One region of the Pantoea sp. X-Soil-TKNS-1207 genome, then DNA from elsewhere that is predicted to be linked to it. Evidence: predicted binding sites of a transcription regulator. Region 1 holds the regulator's gene; the other holds the start of a gene.
The links. The regulator PurR, encoded in region 1, represses purine synthesis genes. The targets are predictions, from matches to a motif close to CANGCAAACGTTTGCNTG.
Positions count from the first base shown of each region.

Region 2: a site for PurR is predicted at 1,961-1,978, ahead of purE (5-(carboxyamino)imidazole ribonucleotide mutase). Genes of this name have one in related genera too.

Region 1 covers NZ_AP035958.1:1,934,875-1,938,783, forward strand. The annotation lists gene punC (purine nucleoside transporter PunC) at 1-259, opposite strand, end outside; gene punR (DNA-binding transcriptional activator PunR) at 369-1,280, shown strand; gene purR (HTH-type transcriptional repressor PurR) at 1,277-2,302, opposite strand; gene cydH (cytochrome bd-I oxidase subunit CydH) at 2,588-2,677, shown strand; gene AC6I8V_RS09125 (C40 family peptidase) at 2,730-3,518, opposite strand; gene AC6I8V_RS09130 (Grx4 family monothiol glutaredoxin) at 3,886-3,909, shown strand, end outside.
Region 2 covers NZ_AP035958.1:1,148,870-1,152,778, reverse strand. The annotation lists gene cysS (cysteine--tRNA ligase) at 1-502, opposite strand, end outside; gene ppiB (peptidylprolyl isomerase B) at 721-1,215, shown strand; gene AC6I8V_RS05220 (UDP-2,3-diacylglucosamine diphosphatase) at 1,215-1,931, shown strand; gene purE (5-(carboxyamino)imidazole ribonucleotide mutase) at 2,063-2,572, shown strand; gene purK (5-(carboxyamino)imidazole ribonucleotide synthase) at 2,569-3,633, shown strand; gene ybbP (putative ABC transporter permease subunit YbbP) at 3,700-3,909, opposite strand, start outside.

The DNA.
Region 1 (3,909 bases):
CAAGGCAGCCAAGGGCAAAAATCACTAATCCCGCCAGCAGAACAGGCTTACGGCCGAAACGATCGGAAAGGGGTCCCCAGAACACCTGCGCACAGGCAAATCCGCCCAGGAACAGGCTCAGGCTGGCACTGATGGTGCCGGGTGCGGTGGCAAAATCCTGCTGCATAGCACCAAATGCAGGCAGATACATATCCGTAGCAAGAAAGCCCAGCATGCTGAGTAACGCAAGCCAGGGTAGAAATCCTTTTGATGACAACATGGTAATTCTCTTTTGGCAGGTTGAACGCGGGGGAGTGTAAAAGGGTGCGGCGGCCTTTGTGAAACGCTAATATTTGCAAAGTGCTATCAAAAAATTTGCAGGCAAAAAAATGTGGTCAGAATATGCCCTTGAGGTGGTGGATGCCGTGGCGCGTACCGGCAGTTTCAGCGCAGCCGCGCAGGAGCTGCACCGCGTACCTTCTGCCATCAGCTATACGGTCCGTCAGCTGGAAACCTGGCTGGCGGTGCCGCTGTTTGAACGTCAGCATCGGGAAGTGGTGCTGACCGCTGCGGGCGAGCATTTTGTGCGCGAAGGTCGCGGTGTTATCAAAAAAATGCTGGCCACCCGGCGTCAGTGTCAGCAGCTGGCCAATGGCTGGCGTGGTCAGCTCAGCATTGCGGTTGACTGTATCGTTAAACCGCAACGTACCCGGCAGCTGGTGAAAGATTTTTATCGCCACTTTCCCGATATGGAGCTGATTATCAGCTACGAAGTGTTTAATGGCGTCTGGGATGCGCTGGCGGACGGCAGGGTTGATGTGGCGATTGGTGCCACCCAGGCGATTCCGGTGGGGGGACGTTTTGCCTTTCAGGATATGGGGGCGCTTAACTGGCGCTGCGTTGTCAGCCCCGATCATCCGTTAGCGAATAGCGCGTTGCTGGATGAGGAGACACTGCGCGCCTGGCCGTCGCTGGTGCTGGAGGATACCTCGCGGGCGCTGCCGCGCCGCATGACCTGGACGCTGGATAATCAGCGTCGCCTGGTGGTGCCGGAATGGGAGACCGGGCTGGATTGCTTGCTGGCCGGGCTGTGCGTGGGGATGGTGCCAGGTCATTTAGCCCGGCCGCTGCTGGACAGCGGCGGCTTAACCGAATTGCTGCTGCCAACGCCGTTTCCGGACAGCCCTTGCTGCGTCAGCTGGTCAGAACAGCGCGCCTCTCCGGCGTTGGGCTGGTTGCTGGCCTATCTTGGCGATGCAGAGACGCTCAACCACGAATGGCTGAGCGAAACCGTTGCTTAACGGCGATAGTCGCGGAACGGGCCGTCAGCCACTGAGCGACGCTCAATCAATGTCGGCTGAACTTCGATGGTTTGCGGATCTTCACGCTTGCTGGTAATGCGATCGAGCAGCATCTCCAGCGCTTTCTCGCCCAGCTGCGCTTTGGGCTGGTGGACCGTGGTCAGCGCTGGGGTAAAGTAGCGGGCGTTGCGCACGTTGTCATAGCCAATCACGGAAATATCCTGCGGCACGCGCAAACCCATCTCGTCGGCGGCGCAAATGGCGCCCATTGCCATGATGTCGCCACCGCAGAAGATTGCGGTCGGGCGCTGCTTCTGGTTAAGGATCTGCTGCATCGCCTGGTAGCCGGATTCCGGCTCAAAATCGCCCTGCACAATCCACTCAGGGCGCACGGTGATGCCTGCTTCATTCAGTGCCTGAAGAAAACCGGCATGGCGGCCGCCACCGGTGTTGCGTTCCATCTGACCGGGGATCGCGCCAATGTCGCGGTGGCCGCGCTCAATCAGATAACGACCGGCGAGATAGCCCCCCTGGAAAGCGTTGTCCTGTACGGTATCGGTAAAATCACCGCGCGACTCACCCCAGTCCATCACCACCATCGGGATATTGCGGTTCTCTTCCAGCATGGTCAGCAGGTCGTCGGGATATTCAGAACACATCACCAGCAGGCCATCGACACGTTTCTGCGCCATCATCGACAGATAGGCCCGCTGCTTTTGCAGATCGTTATGCGCATTGCCGAGAATCAGCGTATAGCCGCGATCGAAACAGTGGTTTTCCACCGCTTCAATAATTTCAGCAAAATAGGGCGCTTCGCTGGAGGTTGCCAGCAGCCCCAGCGTTTTGGTGTGGTTGACTTTCAGGCTGCGCGCCACGGCACTCGGCGAATAATGCAGCTCTTTAATCGCTTCCCATACGGCGTTACGCGTCTCTTCCGCGACAAAACGCGTTTTGTTGATGACATGCGAAACGGTGGTGGTGGAGACACCGGCGCGTTTCGCCACATCTTTAATTGTTGCCATGAAAATGGTACTCCCGGGCTTATCGCAACTTACTGATAAGTATATTGTTAAACGTTTGCGTCTGCTAATGGTTTTGCGCCCCGATTTTGGGGGCATTAAGGACTGAAAAAGGCGTTAACTATCAGTCAATATCGCTTCATCTTGCCGCAAACACAGCGTGCGCAAAATCTGTTGCGCAACGAAAGGCGGCGATTCTAGCAAGCTGGCGCGGATAAGACGAGATTTTTACCGGGCGCTGTGCGAAAATCGCATTAACCCTTCAATTAATGTGACTAAGGAGTTGTGATGAGTACAGACCTGAAACTGGCGCTGGGTACTACGGTTGGCGCATTGCTAATGATCATCGTGTTCAGCTTCACCGCGATCCTTCATTAATAAAAAAAGCCGGACCTGAAAATCAGTGTCCGGCTTTTTTTCGATCTCATGTTTAGCGAATGGTTTTTGGCGTCATCATCCGCCGCGCGCCGACATAATGCTTCTGCCAGTAATCCTCGCCTAACGCGCTGATCTGAATATCTTTACCGGTACGCGGTGACTGAATGAATTTGCCGTTGCCGAGGTAAACCCCAACGTGATCGGCGGTGCCGCGATGGTTAATGCGGAAGAACACCAAATCCCCTTTCTCCAGCATATCGCGCTTAATCGGTGCCGCATCGCGCAGGTGGTACATCTCGTTCGCGGTGCGCGGGAATTTGTATTTCACCAGATCTTTGTAGGCATACCACACCAGGCCGCTGCAATCGAAGCCGGTATGCGGTGACGTGCCGCCCCATTGGTAGGGTTTGCCAATCTGTCCCATCAGCTTATTCATCGCCGTTTCACGCGCTTTCTGGTAGCGCTGACGGTGTGACTTGCTCATTTTGATGGTGGTGAGATCGCCAGTATCCTCATCCAGCTCGGACGTTCTTTTCGCCAGACGCTGATGACCATATTTTTTCTTCGACGATTGTTTCAGCAGGGATTTTTTGCTGGTGGTTTTGTGTAGTGCGGTTTCGGTTTTCGGCTGTTTTTTCAGTCTTAACTTTTGAACGCTGGCCAGACGGGATTTTTTCGTGCTGGTTTTCACCGGACGTCGTTTGCGACGTTCATCTTCGCGCGCACTCTTTTTATCTGCTTTATGCAAACTGACATTGACGGGCGCCTGCGGGGAAGCAGAAGCCACATTAAAAAACAGTTGGGCGAAAGCCAGTATCAAAAGCGTAATAAGTAAACGCATAGTCCGGTTACAGGTTAAGCAGTCTGATAAGAAACAGCCTGCGGCTAAGTTAGAATAATCTGATCAATGATCAGTGCCGTGATGATTCTAATCCACTTTTTTTCCAAAAGGTAAGGCATTTTTCCATTAATCTGTTACGAGACTCGATATGGGGCAAAAATGAGCGATTTCAGCCGGTTAACACAGCACAATTATTGCTAATTATTAATCGGTTAATGCTTATTAATGATATGAAAATGTTATTTGTCATGCCGGAACTTAACAAACATGGCGATTATCAGCATCGCGATGCAAAATCCCGTTTTCAGTGCGGGGGTGAAGTCGCTACAATAAACAAACACGAAGTGACGGATTAAGGAAGGCAAAAATGAGTACTGTTGAAAAAATTCAG
Region 2 (3,909 bases), 790 kb from region 1:
GAGCGCCCGCCTGCAACTGCTCCAGATCCTGACGTGACAGCACGCCGTATTCTTTGTCGCTGAGCACATCAAACATCACGTCACCATTGTCGGCGACGTACGCATGGCCGCGTTCAATCAGGCGGCCCACCAGCTCGATGATCTCATCGATATGGCGCGTCGCGCGCGGTTCCAGATCCGGCGGCAGAATACCCAGCGCGGCAAAATCGTTGTGCATCTCACCGATCATGCGATTGGTGAGGGTCTCGATACTTTCGCCATTTTCATTGGCACGCTTGATGATTTTATCGTCAATATCGGTGATGTTACGCACATATTTCAGCTGATAGCCGATATAACGCAGGTAGCGCGCGACAACATCAAACGCCACAAAGGTACGCCCGTGACCAATATGACAGAGGTCGTAAACCGTGATGCCGCACACGTACATGCCGATTTCACCAGCATGGATAGGTTTGAATTCCTCTTTCTGTCGGGTCAGGGTGTTATAAATCTTTAGCATTGAACGGTTCCGTTATATACGTGTGCAGGAAAGGCCTTTCCAGGCTAGCGGCACATTGTGCCGTATTTTTTGTGCCAGTGCGACGCCAGCATGTCAACTGCGGCCGCCTTGCTGACTCGTCATCACAATTTGTGATATAAGAAGCGTCTACTAAAATGGCCCGCCGCTTTGCAGGCGCGGCGATTGATACCGACGACAACCTTTACAGGACGAGAATGATGGTCACCTTCCAGACGAACCATGGCGATATCGTAATTAAAACCTTCGATGACAAAGCGCCGGCAACCGTAAAGAACTTCCTGGATTACTGCCGTGAAGGTTTCTACGACAACACCATTTTCCACCGTGTTATCAATGGCTTTATGATTCAGGGCGGCGGCTTTGAGCCGGGCATGAAGCAGAAAGCCACCAAAGAAGATATCCGCAACGAAGCCAACAACGGTCTGAAAAACACCCGTGGTACCCTGGCAATGGCGCGTACTCAGGCTCCGCACTCAGCGACTGCCCAGTTCTTCATCAACGTCGCCGACAACGACTTCCTCAACTTCCGCGACGAAAGCCTGCAAGGCTGGGGTTACTGCGTGTTTGCTGAAGTGGTTGAGGGTCTGGACGTGGTCGACAAAATCAAAGCCGTGGCGACCGGCCGTAGCGGTATGCACCAGGACGTACCGAAAGATGACGTCGTCATCCAGAAAGTGACCGTTAGCGAGTAATGTCGCGCACGCTGTTTATCGCAGATCTTCATCTGTGTCAGGAGGAACCGGCAATCACTGCCGGTTTTCTGCATTTTTTGCAGCGTGAAGCGCATCAATGCGATGCGCTTTATATCCTCGGCGATCTGTTTGAAGCCTGGATTGGCGATGACGATCCCAATCCGCTGCATCAGCAAATCGCCAGCGCCCTTCAGGCGCTGCCGGTGCCAACCTATTTCATCCACGGCAATCGCGACTTCCTGCTCGGCCAGCGCTTCGCCGCTGCCTGTGGCATGACGCTGCTGCCGGAAGAACAGGTGCTAACGCTTTACGGTCATCGCCTGCTGATTATGCACGGCGATACGCTCTGCACCGATGATGAAGGCTATCAACGCTTTCGTGCCAAAGTGCATCAGCGCTGGCTGCAAAAGCTATTCCTCGCCTTGCCGCTGCGCCTGCGGATGCGCATCGCGGGCAGAATGCGCGCCAACAGCAAGCAGGCCAATCAGCATAAATCGCTGAGCATCATGGATGTGAATCAACAGGCGGTGGCGAATGCCATGACGCGCCAGCAGGTGCGGCTGTTAATTCACGGTCATACCCATCGTCCGGCCATCCATGATTTTGTTTTGCAGGGTGAAAATGCGCAGCGCGTGGTTCTCGGTGCCTGGCACCAGCAAGGATCGATGATTCAGGTTGATGCCAGCGGCGTCCAACTGATCGAATTCCCGTTCTGATTAACGGGCAACCTTGCCCGTTTTCCGGCTACGCAACCGTTTTCCTTGCTGCCATCTCATGCTATTCTCTGTGCCCTTCTTCACCTGCCCGCCCGGCCAGGTTCGATTGTCTATTCACAGGAGTTGACCGCATGTCATCCAACGCCGCCCCGGCTCGTATCGCCATCGTCATGGGTTCTAAAAGTGACTGGGCTACCATGCAGTTCGCCGAGGAAATTCTTAACAGCCTGGATGTCCCCTTCCACGTTGAAGTGGTTTCTGCTCATCGTACGCCGGACAAACTGTTCAGCTTCGCCGAAAACGCCGCGCAGAACGGTTACCAGGTGATTATCGCCGGTGCTGGCGGTGCAGCGCACCTGCCGGGTATGCTGGCCGCCAAAACGCTGGTGCCGGTGCTGGGCGTGCCGGTACAAAGCGCCGCGCTGAGCGGTGTCGATAGCCTGTACTCCATCGTGCAGATGCCGCGCGGTATCCCGGTCGGGACGCTGGCCATCGGCAAAGCGGGCGCAGCTAACGCGGCACTGCTGGCGGCACAGATTCTGGCCATCCACGACAGCGCGCTGGCAACTCGCCTGGCAACCTGGCGTCAGACCCAGACCGATGAAGTGCTGAACAACCCGGACCCGCGGGGGGATGCATGAAGCCGGTTTGCGTACTGGGAAATGGTCAGTTAGGTCGTATGTTGCGTCAGGCCGGTGAGCCGCTGGGCATTGCCGTCTATCCGGTAGGTCTTGATGCGGAACCCGCCGCCCTGCCGATCGCGCAGAGCGTCATCACCGCCGAGATTGAACGTTGGCCGGAAACCGCGTTGACCCGCGAACTGGCGAGCCATCCGGCGTTTGTGAATCGCGATATTTTTCCGCGTCTGGCCGATCGTCTGACGCAAAAACAGCTGCTCGATCAGCTGAATCTTGCCACCGCACCGTGGCAGCTGCTGGCCGACAAAAGCGAGTGGCCGCAGGTATTCCGTTCACTCGGCGAGCTTGCCATCGTCAAGCGTCGTACCGGCGGCTATGACGGTCGTGGTCAGTGGCGTTTACGCGCCGGTGAAACCGACACGCTGCCGGACGAGTGCTACGGTGAATGCATTGTTGAGCAGGGCATCAACTTCAGCGGTGAAGTCTCCCTGGTGGGGGCGCGCGCTCAGGATGGCAGCACGGTGTTCTATCCGCTGACGCATAACCTGCATCAGGATGGCATTCTGCGCACCAGCGTCGCCTTCCCGCAGGCGGATGCTGCCCAGCAGCAACAGGCCGAGACGATGCTCAGCGCGATCATGCATGAGCTGAACTACGTGGGCGTGATGGCGATGGAGTGTTTTGTCACGCCGCAGGGTCTGCTGATCAACGAGCTGGCTCCACGCGTGCACAACAGCGGACACTGGACGCAGAATGGCGCGTCAATCAGCCAGTTCGAGCTGCATCTGCGCGCGGTGCTGGGTTTACCGCTGCCGCAGCCGGTGGTGTTTGCGCCATCGGTGATGGTCAACCTGATTGGTACGGACGTGAATCTGGCGTGGCTGAATCAGCCGCTGGTGCATCTGCACTGGTATGACAAAGAAGTCCGTCCGGGGCGTAAAGTGGGTCACCTGAATCTGACCGATAGCGATCAGTCACGTCTGGCCGCTGCGTTAAACGCGCTGGTGCCCCTGTTGCCGCCGGAGTATGCCAGCGGCATCGCCTGGGCAGTCGAGAAATTGTAATGGTAAAGGTCGCCATCAATGGCGACCTTAGCGTTGCAGGGTGCGTATGCATGCGCACCCGAATCATCACGCCGCCTCAAACCGTCTGAATAGCGCCTTCCCTTTCAGCAACCGCACTCCCAGCCAGCCGCCGCACAGCGAGAGCAGCAGCGCGCCCGCGATCGGCAGCGCCAGCCACAAACTCCAGTCAGGTTCCCACGGGAAATCAAAGATCTTGCGTTGCAGCCCCCACAGCGCCGCCTCCGCGCCCAGTGCCGCCGCTATCCCCGACACCAC